Regions from separate parts of the Paenibacillus aurantius genome, predicted to be linked through region 3. Evidence: predicted binding sites of a transcription regulator. Region 3 holds the regulator's gene; each other region holds the start of a gene.
What was found. The regulator Rex, encoded in region 3, represses fermentation and respiration genes when NADH is low (regulators of the CRP and FNR family bind a similar motif). The targets are predictions, from matches to a motif close to TTGTGAAATATTTCACAA.
Positions count from the first base shown of each region.

Region 1: MJA45_RS25725 (DUF1641 domain-containing protein) is a predicted target of Rex. The motif match lies at 3,062-3,079, and genes of this name have one in related genera.
Region 2: qoxA (cytochrome aa3 quinol oxidase subunit II) is a predicted target of Rex. The motif match lies at 725-742, and genes of this name have one in related genera.

Region 1 is NZ_CP130318.1:5,697,133-5,703,233, forward strand. Features, by position in the region: gene MJA45_RS25710 (hypothetical protein) at 221-631, shown strand; gene MJA45_RS25715 (GNAT family N-acetyltransferase) at 864-1,136, opposite strand; gene MJA45_RS25720 (NAD(P)/FAD-dependent oxidoreductase) at 1,338-2,516, opposite strand; gene MJA45_RS25725 (DUF1641 domain-containing protein) at 2,509-2,958, opposite strand; gene MJA45_RS25730 (multicopper oxidase family protein) at 3,334-5,442, opposite strand; gene MJA45_RS25735 (MATE family efflux transporter) at 5,636-6,101, opposite strand, start outside.
Region 2 is NZ_CP130318.1:6,125,031-6,131,131, reverse strand. Features, by position in the region: gene MJA45_RS27775 (hypothetical protein) at 1-44, shown strand, start outside; gene MJA45_RS27770 (hypothetical protein) at 399-569, shown strand; gene qoxA (cytochrome aa3 quinol oxidase subunit II) at 881-1,855, shown strand; gene MJA45_RS27760 (cbb3-type cytochrome c oxidase subunit I) at 1,875-3,836, shown strand; gene cyoC (cytochrome o ubiquinol oxidase subunit III) at 3,837-4,448, shown strand; gene cyoD (cytochrome o ubiquinol oxidase subunit IV) at 4,450-4,782, shown strand; gene MJA45_RS27745 (MDR family MFS transporter) at 5,146-6,101, shown strand, end outside.
Region 3 is NZ_CP130318.1:3,702,104-3,708,204, forward strand. Features, by position in the region: gene MJA45_RS16575 (amidohydrolase) at 1-869, opposite strand, end outside; gene MJA45_RS16580 (DUF47 domain-containing protein) at 1,044-1,664, shown strand; gene MJA45_RS16585 (redox-sensing transcriptional repressor Rex) at 1,741-2,361, opposite strand; gene dinG (ATP-dependent DNA helicase DinG) at 2,358-5,222, opposite strand; gene MJA45_RS16595 (hypothetical protein) at 5,295-5,891, opposite strand; gene panD (aspartate 1-decarboxylase) at 6,034-6,101, opposite strand, start outside.

The sequences.
Region 1 (6,101 bases), 2.0 Mb from region 3:
ATGGTTTTCCCTGGTTCCCGGCGGCATATGCCTCGTTTATTCAGAATACGTTAATCGATCCTTAAGTTGGTTTTAAGAATTGGACGTTATACTGGAGGTACGAAGAGGGCAGGAAGCGAAACCTTCGGTCCGTTCAAACGTAAGAAACGTTAACCGCCCGCATGGCGGCTCGCGAACCATTACCTGTTGTACATACCTCTTGAAGGAGGATTTATCCCTTATGAATCCCAAACAAATTCTAATCATAAGCACCATGGCCTTCACCATTACCGTAGGCGGGACCCTGTGCTCCGACCGGACCAAAACGTCCGCCCCGGACAAGCCGGAAACCCAGCTCGCCAAAGCGTCCGCCGCCCCCTCCCTGCCTGACCGGAAGGACCTGACCGGTCTCCTCGGCATGACGGGAGAGGAACTCCGCGAGGAGCTTTACGGCGGCCGTTCGCTGGCCGATGTGGCCGAGGCCCGCCGCGTCGGCGTGCAGGAGGTGGTTGGCCTCCAGATGGCCGAGCTGACCGCGCAGCTGGAGGAGCGGTGCGCCGCGGGCAGCCTGACTCCCGCCCAGCTGGAGGCCTACAAGGCCGAGCTGCCGGAGCTTCTCGCGGCGAGCGCGCACACCCGTATGGAGGCGTAGCGCCTTCCGCGAACGGAAGCAGCGGCTACAAAGCTCGTACTCCAAGAGCTGAGCGAAGCCGGGCCGCTGCTAGCCCGTCCGTTTCCACGAATACTATGCTCCAGCTGTTAACCTATAGCCCCTGCACGGAATCCCCGGCAAGACCAAAAGCCCTTCCCGCTCCAATCGGAGTGAGAAGGGCTTTTTGGTTACAGAGGCAAAAGGGGGAGGGATGCCGGGCGGACGGAAGCCGTCAACGCTCCCATACGTCGGCATATTCCTTATGCCGGCGGAACTGGGCGTCGGCGTACGAGCAGGCGGGAACGACCTTGCGGTTCGTCTCCCGCGCATATTCGACCACCCGCCGGATCAGGTCCTCGGCCAGCTTCTGGCCCCGCTTCTCCGGCGCCACGAAAGTATGGTCGAGCACCAGCGTCTTATCGCCGGCCATCCGGAAGGTCACCTCCCCGACCACCTCGTCTCCTTCCTTTATGAGAAACGCATTGCCCTCCTGAATCATGTTCATGCCTGCCTCTCCCTTCTATCGGTGAAATGCTTTCTCCTATAGATTACCCGCTGATCCGCCCCTTGCTACATAGGCCTGCCATACGATCGGGCAGACCGGACTTGTCCGTCATGGCAATAGAAAAACCGCTCCCCCGGGCGGCACGCGGCCGGGGAAACGGTTGGCGGTGAATGAATGTGTCCGGATCGTGCAGGCCGGCTATTAGTAAGCCAGGGCAAACAATCCGTTGATGTGCGTCAGATAGCGGGCATTGCTCGCTTTCTTCATGAGGGAAGCGGGAAGGCCCTTCAACTCGATGCCCGTTTCGCCGATGGCGCCGATGCCGTCCTTGCGGCCCAGGCTCGCGAGAGTACCGGAGAACACCGGCTGGAAGGAGGCCATTTTGCCGCTGCGGAAATGAGCCGCGATGTTGGCGCCAACCAGCTCGCCCATCTGCCAGGCCAGCTGGGCCGTAGGCGGATAAGGGCGGCCTTCCGGACCGAAGACGACCGCGCAGTCGCCGGCCAGGAACACGTCCGGGTGGGAAACGGATTGCAGGAACTCGTTAACGGTAGCGCGGCCGCGGTTAACTTCCACGCCGCTGTTCGCCACGAGTGTGCTGCCTTGTACGCCGCCGGTCCAAACGACGGTGCCCGCTTCGATCGTGCGCCCGTCCTTCAGGCTGACCACAGCTCCGTTCACTTCCGTGATCGGCAGCCCAGTCAGGAACTGAACTCCGCGGCTCTCGAGGCTCGTGGTGGCCCGCTGGATCAAATCCGCCGAGAAGATCGGCAGAATGGTCGGCATGGCCTCTACGAGGTAAAGGGACACGTCGGCGAAGTCCACACCGTACTGGCGGCAGATGCCCGGCAGCTCGTCCGCCAGCTCCCCGACCAGCTCGACGCCCGTCAGGCCGCCGCCGCCGATCACGAAGGTTGCGTCGGCTTTGTTGCCGCTCACGCTGTATTCGCGGATGCGGTCCTTCACATGGGCGAAGATGCGGTTCGCATCGGCAACGGATTTCAGCGTGAGGCTGTTCTCCTGCAAGCCCGGGATGCCGAAGTAGTTCGTTTCGCTGCCGAGCGCCATCACGAGGGCATCGTAGCGGTAGAAGGTGCCGTCCTCGAGGGTAACCTTGCGTCCTTCCACGTCAATCGCTTGAACCGAGCCGACCTTCAGGTTAATCTCTTTATCCTTAAGCAGCTTCTCCAGAGGAAGAGCCACCGCCTTCTCAGCGACGTTGCCTGCCGCCAGACGGTGAAGCTCGGTGATGATCTGGTGGGAGCCTACCCGGTTGATCACGGTAATCGTCGCTTCCTGCGGCGAAAGGTTGGCACGGGCGGACAGCGCGCTCAGCAGGCCGCCGTAGCCGGCGCCCAGAATCAGAATTTGCTTACTCATGGTGGTCCTCCCCCCGTTTTCTCTCGCTTAGGATGTCCAGATAGGATTGGCCAAAGCGCAGCATTTTCTGCAACTCGGGATCCTTCAAGAGGCGCAGCATGCCGAACAGGCCGATCGTTTCGTCGCTCTTCTCGGCCCGGTCGTTGGCTTCGATCGCGGCGGAGGCCAGGTGCTTGACCTTCTCTTCAATCGGCTTGGCTACTTCCATAAAGCCTCCGACCATATCTTGGATCAGGACGCGGTCCGAAGCTACCTTCTGGGCCAGGTCATAGGTTTTGGTCATGAGGGTCATCATCTCGGCCAGCTTCGGCAGCTGATCCACGAGAACCGTCAGCGCTTCTTGAACCTCCGGCTTCAGCAGCTGTTCCAGAACATCCGGTCTAGCGGCGGCAGGCTCGGTTGCGGCTACGGCTTCCGTTTCCTTTTCTTTCGTTTCCAACATGTCAACGCTCCTCCTCAATCAACTCGTGATGTGCAGCGAATGGGGTCCTATCCGTGTCGCAAGGCCGTTTTTCCATCTAGTGAATCCATTCACATATAGTGGCAAGTGAAAAACTTCACATCTTACAAGAAGAAGCTTTCACATGATCAGCGGTGAACACGATCGCTACTCCTTCCATTGTATACCTAAACGTTAAACTTTTCATTCTTTTCCGCAAAAAAATCACCATCTTTTTTTGGCAGCTTCGCTCTCTGCTTTACGCAAGGGGAACCTGCCCAAAAAAAGCCCGTCCGTATCGGGACAGGCTTAGCGTATGCCATTTGACGCGGTTTCATTCGGGGCGGTACGGGGTCTATTCGGCGCTCGCAGAGCCGGTCAATCCGGCAAATTGCCGGAACGCGTCCCCGCTTCATAGGAAGGCCGCACCCCGTCGTACATGAGATGAAGGATCATGCCGGTGGCCGCGTGATAGAGGTTGTGGCAGTGATCCATCCACATGCCCGGATTATCGGCGACGAACCCGACCTCGTACGTATCCCCCGGGGCCACATTTAAAGTATCGGTTATCCAGGGAGTCGCGACCCGCTTCCCGTTGTGCTTCAGCACGGTCATATGGTGGCCGTGGAGATGCATGGGATGCTCCGCCAGGCTGCGGTTCACGAAGGTCATCTTCACCTTCTCCCCTTCTTTGACGACGAAGGTCGGCGTATCGGGAAGCACCCGGCCGTTAATCGTCCACAGGAAATGAAACACCCCGTTATAAAAGCCCATCCGGTTGCCGAAGATCATCCGGAACTCGCGGTCAAACTTTGCGGTCTTTGTCGTCACTCCGTTCTCCGCCGCAAGCCCGTAACTGCCGGGATCGAAGCTTCCGGAGGGCGGCTGAAATACGGGAGCCGGGGCATCGTTGTCCGGCGAGAGCACCAGCACCGGCCCCTCTGGGTCGTCCGCCGCCCCCGCCTTCAAATAAACCGGGCCTCCCGGCATCCGGAAAGTAAGATCGTACCGTCCTCCCGAGCCGATCTGAAACGACGTGTTCTCCGGCAGGAGGGCGGCTTGCCGGATCGGCGTCCCGTCTATCGCCGTCACGGCATAGAGCGTTCCCTGAAGCAGATAAGCCGCAGAAAGGTTATCCGTGTTGATTATCCGCAGCCGGACCGTTCGCCCGGAAGGGATTGGAAGCGTCCGCGTCCCATCCTCCAGCCCAAAAGCGGTCCGATACCCCCGGTCCGTCTTCCACCGGTGAAGGACAATCGTTTCTTCCACGTCATACGGGGAGGGCTCCTCGGCCGGTTCGACGATCAGCCTGCCGAACAGCCCTTTCTCCACCTGCTCGGAGGACTGCTGGTGAGAGTGAAACCAGTAGGTTCCGGTCTGCTTCGCCCGGAATTTATAGCGGAACGATTCGCCGGGCTTGACGGCGTTCTGGGTCATGCCCGGAATGCCGTCCATTGCATTGGGCACATCATAACCGTGCCAGTGGATGGAAACGCCCGCCTCCACATCCCGGTTGGCCAATACCACCTCGACCATTTGCCCTTCCTTCACCCGAAGCTCGGGCACCGCTTCCCCGTTATAGGTCCACGCCTCGACCTTGGCCCCCGAAGCAAGAGTAAGCTCGGTCCGCTGGGCCGTCAGCTCGAAGCGGACATCCGCCGGAGCGGAGATGTCCCCCGTGAGCTCGGCGACTTCCACCCCGGCGCCGCTATGCGCGGCTCCGTGCCCAGCATGCTCTCCCCTGGCGGCCAACTGCGTCGGAGGACCTCCCCCTTCGTCCAGCCCGTCATGATTCATCATGTCGTACGCTTCCGGAAGCTTGGACGCCGAGCCTCCCGCGACCACATAGACGACGAAGACGGCCATCACGACGGCCGCCCCTGCAACCACAAAACCGGTATGCTTAAGAAGTCTTTGCCACGCCTTCCTCCTTCCGCGTCCCGCGAGAACCAGACGGTGCCTGCGGCGGGCCATGATTAGCGGGATCCCGGCCAGAAGACACGCCAGGCCCTGGCTCAGGATGATCTCCGTCAAGCCGGGAAGGACCGGCTGGGCAAAAAGCTGGCGGACCAGATGGAGGCCCGACCCGGCCGCACCGGCGAGCAGCGGCACCGTTAACCAGGGATCCGCCAGCACATCCGACCGGACAATCTCCTCTTCCGGCATCCGTCTCAGCCGGGCCAGCCGGGGCATCGTCAGCAGCCCGACGCCAAGCTGGACGGCGAGAAGAAGCGGAAGGACCGTTAAGGCCATGCCCTCCACCGCCCACCAGCTGCCGCGGATTCCGATCCCGATATAGGCGGCATCGGTCAGCAGGCCGGCGGCCAGGGCGAGCCCCGCCAACAGAAGCAGAAAAGACGAGGCTCTCCGCACCGACTTGGCGCTTCTAAGATAGGGAAGCCAGGCGGCGGTAATTCCGGAAATCAACCCAAGGATCGTTCCGGCCAGAGCGAGAAGCAGAATGAAGCGGTAAAGATTATCTTCCATGTTCGTTTCCCCCATGTGAACCTTAATGAGACCTAGTGTAACAGGGGAATGTTGCGAACCTGTGATGAACCTCTGCCAGCTTTGTGGAGGGCTAACAAGCCCCCTGGCCTATATAAAAAGGCATCTCTAGAACCCATCCCCCCAAAGGGTCCAGGTTCTAGAGATGCCGTTTATTGCTCGTTTTCGCTCTATTTTAGATGAGCTTATGCGCGTACCACTTCTTCCCCCGGAACCGCCACAGGAACAGCAGGCCCCTCACTCCCCACTCTCCGTTCATCGCCGCCCATACCCCGATAATGCCGAAGCCGAGTACGATGCCTAGTACGTACCCGAGCACAATGCGGAAGAGCCACATCGTGAGCATCGACGTAAGCGAGGTGAAGCGGGAATCGCCTGCGGCCCGAAGCCCCGAAGGCAGGATAAAGCTGATCGCCCAGAGCGGAATTTGCGCCAGGGCATTGATTAGAATAACCCAATACAGGTCGTGGAGAATTTCCGCCGGCGGGTGAAACAGGCTGACCAGCGGATGAAACAGCGGCATAAGGATCGCCAGCATGATAACGAATGAGAACGACCCGAGCCAAAGAAAAACCCGGATGAATTTGCGCGCGTCCTCGACGTTGCGTCCTCCCATACACTGCCCCACAACCGTTACGATG
Region 2 (6,101 bases), 2.4 Mb from region 3:
TGATCCGCTGGGTCCATAACCGCAAGGTAGACGAGAAGGAATAACCGGATCTCCCCCATACGACCTTAACGGCCGGCCGTTCTAATGAACGGGCCGGTTTTTTGCCTTCTAAAGGAGAATGGATCGGAAAGGGCCGGAGAGGGGCCATCTTCCCTGCGGAAAGCCTATAGACTGGCTAATCGGGAATAGACCGGCGGCGGTCGGACCGAAGGGATACGCAGAGGAGGGGCCGCACAGAGGTAGCCCATCCAAGGGACGTATCGTTTTGTGCTTCGGGTGCATCCTAACGGAAGAGCCTGCAGAGCAGGAGCGGTGGTCTGGTCACGACAAGACCGGCCGGTCTGCCCGGGGCTAACCGATAAATAAGCCTCTAGAGCCGAGGCAGGATGGAGGGTCCCATGAAGCATCAGCTGGTCGAGCTCGTTCAGCAGCAAACCGGCATGTCCGCCGAGCAGTGCGAGGACGCCGTGAACATCATCATCAGCTATTTCCGCAACCGCCTGCCGGCCGAAACGGCCGAAGAGATCAACAACCTGGCGCGCGGTCACAACGACGGCGCTCTTTCGTAAGCCTAGAGCGTCAAGCCCCCTTAAGCCTGGCACCGGGAAACCGGCTGCCGGGTTTTTTTGTGTCCTAATTCCTTGTTGCGCGTGTGAGAAAGGTCATAGCGCAAAGGCCGTCCGGACGCTTTCCCGGCGGCTCCACGCCTTGTTTTTCCGGGACTTTGTGAAATTTAGAACATTTGTTGAACACTTTTCGTCGAAAAAGGAACAGAATGTTGACGTATTTGTTAACCGGGGTTCCCGCGCGAGCCGCATCTGGTATGCTGAATAAGAAATTAGACGATACGTTTCTAGAGGTTTATAGAGAGGGTGGAATTATGGGCAAAACCAAATGGCTGAGCCGCCTTAAAGTGCTCTTGACCGCCGCCATGACCATGGTGCTGCTGTCCGGCTGCTCTGACAAATTCATCGTCCTCGACCCGAAGGGGCCGGTGGCCGAGACGCAGCAAAAGCTTATTATCATCTCCGTCATTCTCTGCGCGATTGTCGTGATCCCGGTTCTGGCGCTTCTCGCCTTTATCGTATACCGGTACCGGGATACGCCGGACAACAAGTCTCCTTACAAGCCGGACTGGCACGACAGCAAGCTGTTGGAGACGATCTGGTGGGGCATTCCCATCATCATTATCGGGATTCTCGGCGCCTACACGGTGCGGGATACGTACGCACTCGCGAAGCCCAAGGTAGCGGCGGACACGAAGCCACTGGTCATCCAGGTGACGTCTCTCGACTGGAAATGGCTGTTTACCTATCCCGACCAGAAGATCGCAACCGTCAACTACGTGCAGATTCCAGCAGGTGTTCCGGTGCACTTCCAGATGACGTCCGATGCTCCGATGAACTCCTTCTGGGTTCCTCAGCTCGGCGGTCAGGCGTACACGATGCCGGGCATGGCCATGCAGCTGTGGCTGCAGGCGGACCAGCCGGGTGAATACTACGGCACCGGCGCGAACTTCAGCGGCAAGGAATTCGCCCACATGAGGTTCCAGGTGGAAGCGAAGCCGCAGGCCGAGTTCAACGAATGGGCCAAGGGAATCGCCAGCGGTCCGAACGCCGCTCTGACGAAGGAAGGCTACCAGGAGCTGGCCAAGCCGGGCTCGGTCGAGAAGCCGGTCTTCTACTCTTCCTATCCTCCGGAGCTATTTGATGAGATCGTCGACAAGAACGGTGGCTCGTACATGGAGCATGGAGGAAACCCGCATAAAGCCGGGGAGCCGGAAGCCGGGAAATCCGAAGGAACAACCGGTGGCGGCAGCAATCACGATATGTCCCATATGAATATGGGCAAGTAGAAAGGAAGGGAGGAATCCCATGCTGGATAAAATCAAAGATTTCGCCTCCACGTTCTTCGTGACCGGCGACCCGCTCATCTACGGCGCGGACGTTTCCATTGCGCTGACGATGATTGCCATTCTCTTTGTTCTTACCTATTACAAGAAATGGGGCTGGCTCTGGAAAGAGTGGCTGACCACCGTTGACCATAAAAAGATCGGGATCATGTACCTGATCTCCTCTCTTCTCATGCTGTTCCGCGGCGGGGTGGACGCGCTGCTCATGCGCGCCCAGCTGGCGCTGCCGAACGTGGAATTCCTGAACGCCGAGCACTACAACGCGGTCTTCACGACGCACGGCACGATCATGATTCTCTTCATGGCGATGCCGATGATGTTCGCGCTCTTCAACATGGTCGTGCCGCTTCAGCTTGGCGCGCGTGACGTTGCCTATCCGTTTCTTAACGCACTCAGCTTCTGGCTCTTCTTCATGGGTGCGATGCTGTTCAATCTGTCCTTCGTCATCGGCGGCTCGCCGGATGCCGGCTGGCTCAGCTATCCGCCTCTTTCCGAAATGTCGAGCTCGCCCGGCGTAGGCCAGAACTTCTATATCTGGGGCATCCAGATCTCCGGGATCGGGTCGCTGGCGACAGGAATCAACTTCATGGTGACCATCCTCAAGATGCGCGCACCGGGCATGAAAATGATGAAAATGCCGCTGTTCTCCTGGTCGGTTCTGTCGAGCTGCGTCATGATCATCTTCGCGTTCCCGATCCTGACCGTTACCCTGGCGCTTCTGTTCCTCGACCGGTTCCTGGGCGCCCACTTCTTTACGCTTGACGGCGGCGGCAACCCGATGATGTACGTCAACCTCATCTGGATGTGGGGTCACCCTGAGGTGTACATCGTCGTCATTCCGGCCTTCGGGATCTTCTCCGAGATCGTCAGCGTCTTCTCTAAGAAGAAAGTATTCGGCTACAAATCCATGGTGTTCTCCATGATGCTCATATCGGTTCTGTCGTTCTTTACCTGGGTCCATCACTTCTTTACGATGGGCGCCGGCGCGGACGTCAACGCGTTCTTCGCCATCTCGACGATGGCCATCGGGATCCCGACCGGGGTCAAGGTGTTCAACTGGCTGTTTACAATGTTCCGTGGACGGATACAGATGAAGCAGCCGATGCTTTGGACGCTTGCTTTTATCCCGTGCTTCGTCGTGGGCGGGGCGACCGGGGTCATGCTGGCCGTGGCTCCGGCGGATTACCAGTACCACAACAGCTACTTCCTGATCGCTCACTTCCACCAGGTGCTGATCGGCGGCGTTGTGTTCGGCTACCTGGCAGGGATTTACTACTGGTGGCCTAAGCTGTTCGGCTTCAAGCTCGACGAGCGTCTCGGTAAATGGGCGTTCTGGCTGTGGAACATCGGCTTCTACCTGTGCTTCATGCCGCAGTATGCTCTCGGCTTCATGGGAATGACCCGCCGCGTGTACACCTACGGGTGGGACATGGGCTGGGCCCCTTACAACATCGTCTCCACCGTGGGGGCGTTTATGATGGGGATCGGGTTCATCTTCCAGGTATGGCAGATCAGCTACAGCATCAAGAAGGGCGACCGCGACCTGACGGGCGATACGTGGGGCGGCCGCACGCTCGAATGGTCGATTCCTTCGCCTCCTCCGGTGTACAACTTCGCCGTTGTGCCGGAAGTGAAGGAGCAGGACGCTTGGTGGGATATGAAGGAGAAGGGCTTGGATAAAATCCGTCCGGATCACTATGAACCGATTCATATGCCCAAAAACTCGTCCATTCCGTTCATCATGTCCGTCTTCTGGTTCGTGGCCGGCTTCGGCTTCGTCTTCGGCTGGATGTGGATGGCCGTGCCCGGCATGATCGGCGTCTTCGGATGCCTCATCGCCCGCTCCTTCTCGTACGACACCGACTACTATATCCCGGCCGAAGAGGTCCGTGAGACCGAATTGGCGCTAAGGGGGAATGTATAAATGGCACAAACAGCCGCAGCGGGACATGCCGATCATGGGCATGACCACCACGAGGACCACGAAGGCCTGAAGGTATTGGGCTTCTGGATCTTCCTCGTCACCGACTGTATTCTGTTCGGAACCCTGTTCGCGACCTATATGGTTCTCCGTACGCATTATGACGGCGGACCGACAGGCGCTGAGCTCTTCGAAATGCCCGGGGTCATCGCCGAGACGTTCATTCTGCTCACGAGCTCGTTCACAAGCGGGCTCGCGACACTCGCGATGCACCAAGGCAAAGTCAAAAGCCTGATCAACTGGCTCATCGTGACCGCCGTGCTCGGCGCCGCCTTTATCGGGCTTGAGGTGAACGAGTTCATCAACCTGGCGCACGAAGGCGCCACGATTTCCCGCAGTGCCTTCCTGTCGGCCTTCTTCACGCTGGTCGGCACGCACGGGCTTCACGTCTCGATCGGCCTCGGCTGGATGGTCGGCCTCATGTTTCAGCTGAAGCGCCGCGGCATTACGGCCGTGACGAAGCGCAAGGTCACCACCGTTTCCTTGTACTGGCACTTCCTGGACGTCATCTGGATCTTCCTGCTGACCGTCGTTTACTTGATGGGGGTGATGTAGCATGGCACAGCCAACCCAGGGGCATGACGCCCACGGCCACGAGGCCCACGGCTCGCTCAAGCAGTATGTGATCGGGTTTCTGCTATCGATCGTCCTGACGATCATTCCTATCGTGCTCGTCATGAACCATGTGTTCGAGAAAACGGCGACTATCGTCATCATCATGGTGCTGGCGGTTATGCAGTTCCTCATTCAGCTGGTCTTCTTCATGCACTTGAGGGAAGGGGAGAAGCCGCGGTACAACGTCATGGCCCTCATCCTTGGGGTCTTCATCGTCTTCGTTATCGTGGCGGGCTCCATGTGGATCATGGGCTTCAATTCGATGGTTCAGTAACCCCGGAGCCTATCCGGTTGAAATAAAAAAGATTCCGAATCCCCTGACAGGGTCTGTCAGGGGATTTTTTATATACTGGGTCATGGGATAAGGAGAACAAGATCCTCACGATTAGGGCTTTCGGGTCCGAAGAAAAGAAGAGAGCGGAGGAAAGGATGGAGGATAGGAAAGAATGATTCTTTACAGTGTAACAATGTTATGTTACACTCATTTTTATCAGTTACTACAATGGATGGAGAGAGTAACCGATTATTACCTGAATCCGTTTATAAGGCGAAGCGCCTTACCCGAATATAGTCAGGAATCCGCATCATGGCAGGGACGGCTAAACAGGGAACACCACACAATAGGAGGTTTGAAAGCATGGCTTATGCCGCAGCCGCAACCAAAACAAACAAAATGGGCATCGTCCTAGCCGGACTGTTGCTCGGCATTCTGATGGCGTCCATGGACAATACGATTGTCGCCACCGCGATGGGGACGATCGTAGGAGAGCTGGGAGGACTGGATAAGTTCGTCTGGGTGACCTCGGCTTATATGGTCGCCGAAATGGCCGGCATGCCGATCTTCGGCAAGCTGTCGGATATGTATGGAAGGAAAAGGTTTTACGTTTTCGGGATTATTCTCTTTATGCTGGGCTCCGCACTTTGCGGGACCGCTAACTCTATCGTCGAGCTGAGCCTGTACCGCGCCATTCAAGGGATCGGAGCCGGGGCGCTCGTTCCGGTTGCTTTTACGATTATGTTCGACGTGGTGCCCGTAGAACAGCGGGGCAAGCTGGGCGGCTTGTTCGGAGCGGTCTTCGGGATGTCCAGTATTTTTGGACCGCTGCTCGGCGCTTATATCACGGATTACATCAACTGGAAGTGGGTTTTCTACATCAACCTGCCGCTTGGGATCATCGCTTTCTTCATGATCGCCTTCTTCTACACGGAATCTCATGAGCATTCCAAGCAGAGAATCGACTGGTGGGGCGCCGTTACGCTTGTCGGGGCTGTCGTCTGCCTCATGTTCGCGCTGGAGCTCGGCGGCAAGACCTATGCTTGGGACTCCGGTCAAATTATCGGATTGTTCGCCGGGTTTGCCGTGCTCGTCTTCGCTTTCATTTTCGCGGAGCGGCGGGCGGAGGAGCCGATCATCACGTTCGGAATGTTCCGCAACCGTCTGTTCTCCTCGAGCACCTTGGTAGGGATGTTCGGGGGAGCGGCCTTTGTCACCGCTTCGGTCTATATCCCTATCTATATCCAGGGGGTGCTGGGCGGCAGTGCGACCAACTCCGGACTGGTGCTGCTTCCCATGATGCTTGGCTCCGTCGTATC
Region 3 (6,101 bases):
TCGGGAACGCGGGCCACCCCGCTCGCCAGCTTCAGATTGCTTCCGGGATTGTGGGAAACCCGGACGTCGTATTTTGCCAGCACCCCAATTTCTTCATCGTTCAGATGAACGCCATGGGCCACCAGACAGGGACGCGAGAACACTCCAAGCTTCTCCAGATGAGCAACGGGACGAAGCCCGTACTCGCTCTCGTTCTCTGCCACTTCCCGCGCCGTTTCGGACATATGGGTATGAAGCGGCAGATCCAGCTCGTGCGCGGCGTCGACAATCTTCTCTATATAGTCAGGCGGACAGGTGTAGGGAGCATGGGGGGCCATCATTGTGGTAATCCGTCCCTCCGCCTTGCCATGCCAATCCCGTGCGAACTGCTTCGCTTCGGCGAGCTTGGCCTGCTGAACCTCAGGAGGGCATAGTCCGATCACTCCCCGTGTCAGGACGCCTCTCATTCCGGAAAGCTCCACCGCCTGGGCCACTTCGTTCATGTGGTCGTACATATCAACGAAGGAGGTAGTACCGCCCTTTACCATCTCCAATTGGGATAGAAGGGTTCCCCATTTGACGTCCTTGGAGGTAAACCGCGCTTCGTTCGGCCACATTTTTTCCTGCAGCCAAACTTGCAGCGCAAGATCGTCTCCCACGCCCCTCAACAAAGACATCGCCGCATGGCCGTGCGTATTTACCAGCCCCGGCATGTAGAGTCGGTTGCGTCCGTCCACTATTTCCCCGTAATCGGCTCCCTCCGCCGGGGCATCCTTACCTATGTAGGAGATGGTGTCCCCATCTATTTCCATGTAACCCTCGATTAACGGACAAGTTTCATCCGCTGTCAGGAACAGGCCGTTTTTGACCAAAGTTTTGCTCACTTGCACCTTTCCTTTCCGTTCTGGATTCCAGCACTTTTTTAATGTACCTCTTCACCTTCGCAAAATCAAGAAAAGATCCCCTTTCCGGCACCCGAACATTGCATTCGGAAGGACATGTATGCTATTTTAAAATTTATGAACAAACTAATCGGCAGGACCATAATTAGGGGGTAACTTGGAATGTTTACAAGCAAAAAGGGAGAAACCGACTTCTTCATGCTGCTGATCGATGCAGCCCAAAATACATTGGAAGCCGCCCATCTGTTCCGTCAAGCCATGAATGGCGACAAGCCGCCCGCAACGTACTACGACAAGCTTAAGGATCTGGAGCACAAGGGAGACGCCATCACCCACCAGATTTACAAAGGCTTAAACAAAGTGTTCATCACCCCCATTGACCGAGAGGACATTATGGAATTGGCCATGACCATGGATGACGTGCTGGATGGCATCGAGGCCACCATCGCCCGGTTCGATTACCTGAACATCGAGCAGTCGGACTCTTATATGAAGGAATTCTCGGCCATTATCGTCTCGTCCTGTCAGCATATTCTGGACGCCTTTAAGCTCCTCTCCAAGAAGAAATACATGCAGATTACAGAGCATACCCTCCAGATCAACTCGCTCGAAAATGAAGCGGACAAGCTGATGCGCGAAGGCATCCGGGCCATTTTCACCGCCCAGAAGGATCCCTATACCGACTTTAAGATCAAGGAAACCTACGAGCGTCTGGAAGACACAACCGACGCCTGTGAGGACGTCGCCAATATTCTGGAAAGCATCGTTCTCCGCTACGCATAAACTTAAAATTCCTTACTATAGAAAACGGAGCCCGGGTAACCGGTGCTCCGTTTATTTTATTGGCCGATAAACCGGCTTAATCCAAATAGTAAGCCAAGCTCTGCAGCTCGGTGGTAAAATCAGCGTAATGCACCCGGATTTCGGCCGGCACCCGAATAATGATGGGCGCAAAGTTAAGGATAGCCTCCACTCCGGATTTCACAAAATCATCCGCCACCTTCTGGGCTTCCGACGCCGGCACGGTGATGATGCCTATCCGAACTTTGTTAGCCTGAATCGTTTCCACGAGCTCGGACATCGGTTTTACCGTCAGGTTGTTGATTTGCTGTCCGATTTTGTCGGGCATGGAGTCGAACACGGCGACGATCTTCATGTTGTCCTTCAGATAGGCGTTATAGTTGCTCAAGGCCCGGCCCAGATTACCGGCTCCGACCAAGGCAACGTTAATATACTGATCCAGCTTAAGAATCTGCCGGATCTTCTCAATCAGGTATCCGACGTCGTACCCGATGCCCTTCTTCCCGAACTCTCCGAAATAAGCAAGGTCCTTTCGGATTTGGGCCGGATTCAGATCCAGCTTATGCCCCAAATCCTGGGAGGAAACCGTCTGGACATCCTTCATCCTCAGCTCATTTAAGTAACGCAAATATATGGGAAGCCGCCTGACGACGGCCTCGGATATTTTCATGGTTTTCATACCGGCTCCCCCTCCATCCATTCCTTGATCCGCGGCGCCATTTGGGCAGAGGTCATGCTCTCAATCTTGGGTCCGGGCAGCGAATAAAGAAAGTATTTGCCATACTGGGTGTCGATCACCCGGGTATCATATAAAATAACGATTCCTTTATCCTGAGCCGTTCGCACCAACCGACCGAACCCCTGCTTGAACCGGATGACGGCTTGAGGAACCGACAGCTTCATGAACGGGTTCTGGTTGTTCTTCTTGATCTGGTCGCATTTTGCTTCCACGACCGGATGAGTAGGAGGCTGAAACGGCAGACGAACGATCGCCAGGCACGTCAGGGCTTCTCCCGGAATATCAACGCCTTCCCAGAAGCTGCTTGTGCCGAGCAGGACACTCGGCCCCCCGGTTTGAAAGAGCTTGGTCAGCTTGCTCCGGTTCCCGCTGTCAATGCCTTGACCCAGCACTTGGATCCCTTCGGGCAGCAGCCGCTCCCTCAGCTCCGCATGTACCTGTTTAAGCATCCGGTAGGAGGTGAAGAGCACGAGCATGCGGCCTTGGGTAGTACGGGCGACATCGGCTAGCGATTGGACAAGCTTCTCAAGGAAAAGTCCTTCTCCTCCAGGCCCTTTTACCCCCGGGAAGTCCCGGGGAACGCAGACCAGAGCCTGCTTGCGGTAATTGAACGGAGAAGGAAGCAAGACCGTACGGAGCTTTTCCTTGGCTTTTTCCCCATTCAAGCCGAACTGATCGGCGGTATAGTCAAACTTCTTATCCACCGACAGGGTAGCGGAGGTCATTATCACGCTGTCCTTGGCCTCGAAGAAATGCTCCTGCAGCATACGGGACACGCTCACGGGGACGCTGACCAGCTGGAGCGATTTCATCTTGTAATAAGTGCCGGCTTCCATCCAGTAGACGTAGTCCGGATCCGACCGTTTCATAAAGAAACGGAGGGCGTCCCGATGGCGGTACAGCTCCTTCACTGTGCCCCCCAGGTCTGTAACGAGGCTCTGGGCATCCACAACCTCCTGAACTTCTTTCACATCGGCCAGAAGCTTGTCCAATTGACGAAGAACCGAGCTGAGGGAGTCAAATAGGCTCTCTTCCATGGCGACCAGCGTGCCCCACTGGGAAGGAAGAGCCTCGTCCTTTACCCGGTAGACCAGCTGACCCGCCTCTCCCGCCTGCCCGTCACTATTAGCGGCCAGCACGTCATAGAATAACGAAGCAAGCTCCTCCCATTGCTCCTTAATCTCCATTAATTTCGGATAGAAGGAATCGATCGTTTCGCACCAGCGGGCCGCCGTTTCCTGGAACAAATCGTCCGAACGGCTGATTTTGGCTCTCAGCATCGGAAGCTGGCCCATCTTGCTGTCTTTGAACAGCCAGGAGATGGTGTTCAGGATCGATAGGTATTGGACGTCCAGCCCCAGATGCTTGCTCGCCACCTCTTCAAAATGATGGGCCTCGTCGATCACCAGGTGCTTATAGGCAGGCAGCAGCCGGTTCTCCGCTTTGATATCCGTGAAGAGCATGGAGTGATTGGTGATCACGACATCCGCGGTCTGGGCTTCATTGCGGGCGCGGTGATAGTAGCATTTCTTGAACCATGGGCAGCTCCGGTTGAGACAGGAGTCCGTGTCACTAGCCACCGTCCGCCAGAATTCGCCGCCCCTCGGTCCAAAGTGCAATTCCTCCTCGTCCCCGCTTCCCGTCTCAGTCAGCCAGACAATCATCTGGGCCGCGGTGATCAGATCCTCGCGGCGGTTCTCATATTCGGCGTAGGTTACCTTCTGCTCGAACTTCCGGAGACACAGGTAGTGGCTCCTTCCTTTAAGCAGGGCGGCCCGGAACGGAACCGGAAAAATTTCATGGAGAAGAGGAAGATCCCTCTGCTTCAGCTGCTCCTGTAGGTTGATGGTATGGGTACTGACGAGAACCTTCTTCTCGTTCTGAATGCCGTAATACAGGGCCGGCACCAAGTAACCCAGGGATTTCCCGGTCCCTGTCCCCGCTTCAATCATCAAATGCCGGTCTTCTTCGAAGGAAGAGGTAACCTCCTGGATCATCTGGTCTTGGGCTTTTCTCTCTTCGAACACCTCGAATTTCGTCGCGAGGGAGCTCTTGATTCGCTCGTAGAAGGGTTCAAACTCAACGGCCAGATGCTCTTTGACCTGCTCCTCGCTCCGTTCAAGCTCTTCCTCTCCCCAATCTTCGACATTCAAAGCGAACTGGCGGAAGTATTTATAGTGATCCGGGTCCAGGGTCACCGTCATTTCCTTGCGCTTCCCTTGCTCGGTCATAAACCAGGCCAGATCGGTCGTCTCGTCCTGAAAAAGAGCCGCCAGCCTCTGCACGGTAAGTAGCGGAAGCTCCTCAAACTTCTGGATGCAGCGAAGCCAAAGCTCCGCCGTGACTTCCGCGTCGGAATCGGCTTGATGCGGCCGCTCATGCGGGATCCCCAGCGCCTGGCACGCATTGGACAGCTGAAGGCTCGTAAGATTGGGGAAAAGCATGCGAAGCAGGTCGATGGTGTCCAGCACCATTCCGTTGAACGGAAAATACCCGCAGGTCTCCAAAGCACGTTGAAGAAACCCCAGGTCGAAGGAAACGTTATGTCCGACCAGAATGCTCCCTTTTAGAAGGTGCTGCATTTCCATGATGACGGTTTCGATTCCAGGCGCGTCTTGGACCTGCTCCTCGGTGATCCCGGTTAATGAGGTAATAAACGGAGGAATGGGAACGGTCGGCTTGACATAGGAGCTGTACCTTTCCGTTATCCGTTCGTCTTCTATAATAACGAGGCCAACCTGGATAATTTCGTCTGCAGGTTGGCCTCCGGTTGTTTCAAAATCAAGCACAGCAAATTTCATTTTGGTTCCAACCAATCCCTTCCTAGAACTCCTGACCCTAAGGTAGCATACCGCAGCGCGGCTGTCCACGATTTAAGGGAGAAGATCGGGCTGTTCCCTGTGGTAGGGCCACAATTTCTTGTCCCACAAAACCGGCTCCAGGCAGGAAGAGTCGGTCAGGTCAGCCATTTTGAAATAATCGTAAGCCTTCTCCATATTCCGGTTCTGAACCTGGATGCAGCCCATGGCATTGTAGGAAATAGCTTTAAGTGTCGCATTCTCGGTCAGGGGGACCAAAAGCTGAAAGTGCCGGTACGCTTCCCCCGTTTCCCCTGTCCGGAGGAGCCCCATGGCCAAATAAATCCGGCCGAGCAGAAAATCCGGCTGTTCCCGCACCACTTCCCGAAAGGCTTCCACCGCCTGGTCAAACATGTACAGCTTATAATACCCTTGGGCCTTGACGAATTTCTCAGATAAACCGCCGGCAAAGGACGGAGGCTTGGGAAGGGGGACGGAGGCGTTCTCGGCAAAGCGTGCCATGGCTTCGGCCATCCGCTCCTCAAAGCGCAGCCACTCCTCCATGCAGACATCGCTCATATGACGCAAAGCCGCAAGCTGCTCCTCCCTTTCCTCCCTGTCGCCTCCCGGAGTATGATAATCATGAATAATTTCGTCCAGAACCTCATTCATTGTCGCAAATATTTCCTTAAACACGGCTCCCACCCACCTTGCGCTAATGTTGGTCCCGATGTACCTTCATTCTTTGTTAGGCAGGGAGGTTTAATACAGTGTAAATGAACCCTCGACCAGTATGGAGCTGGAAAGGCTCCGGTCAAATGACGGTGGAATGAAGTTCTTTGTAGCGGGTTTGAACAACCTTGTTCTGGCCGTCCAGAATGG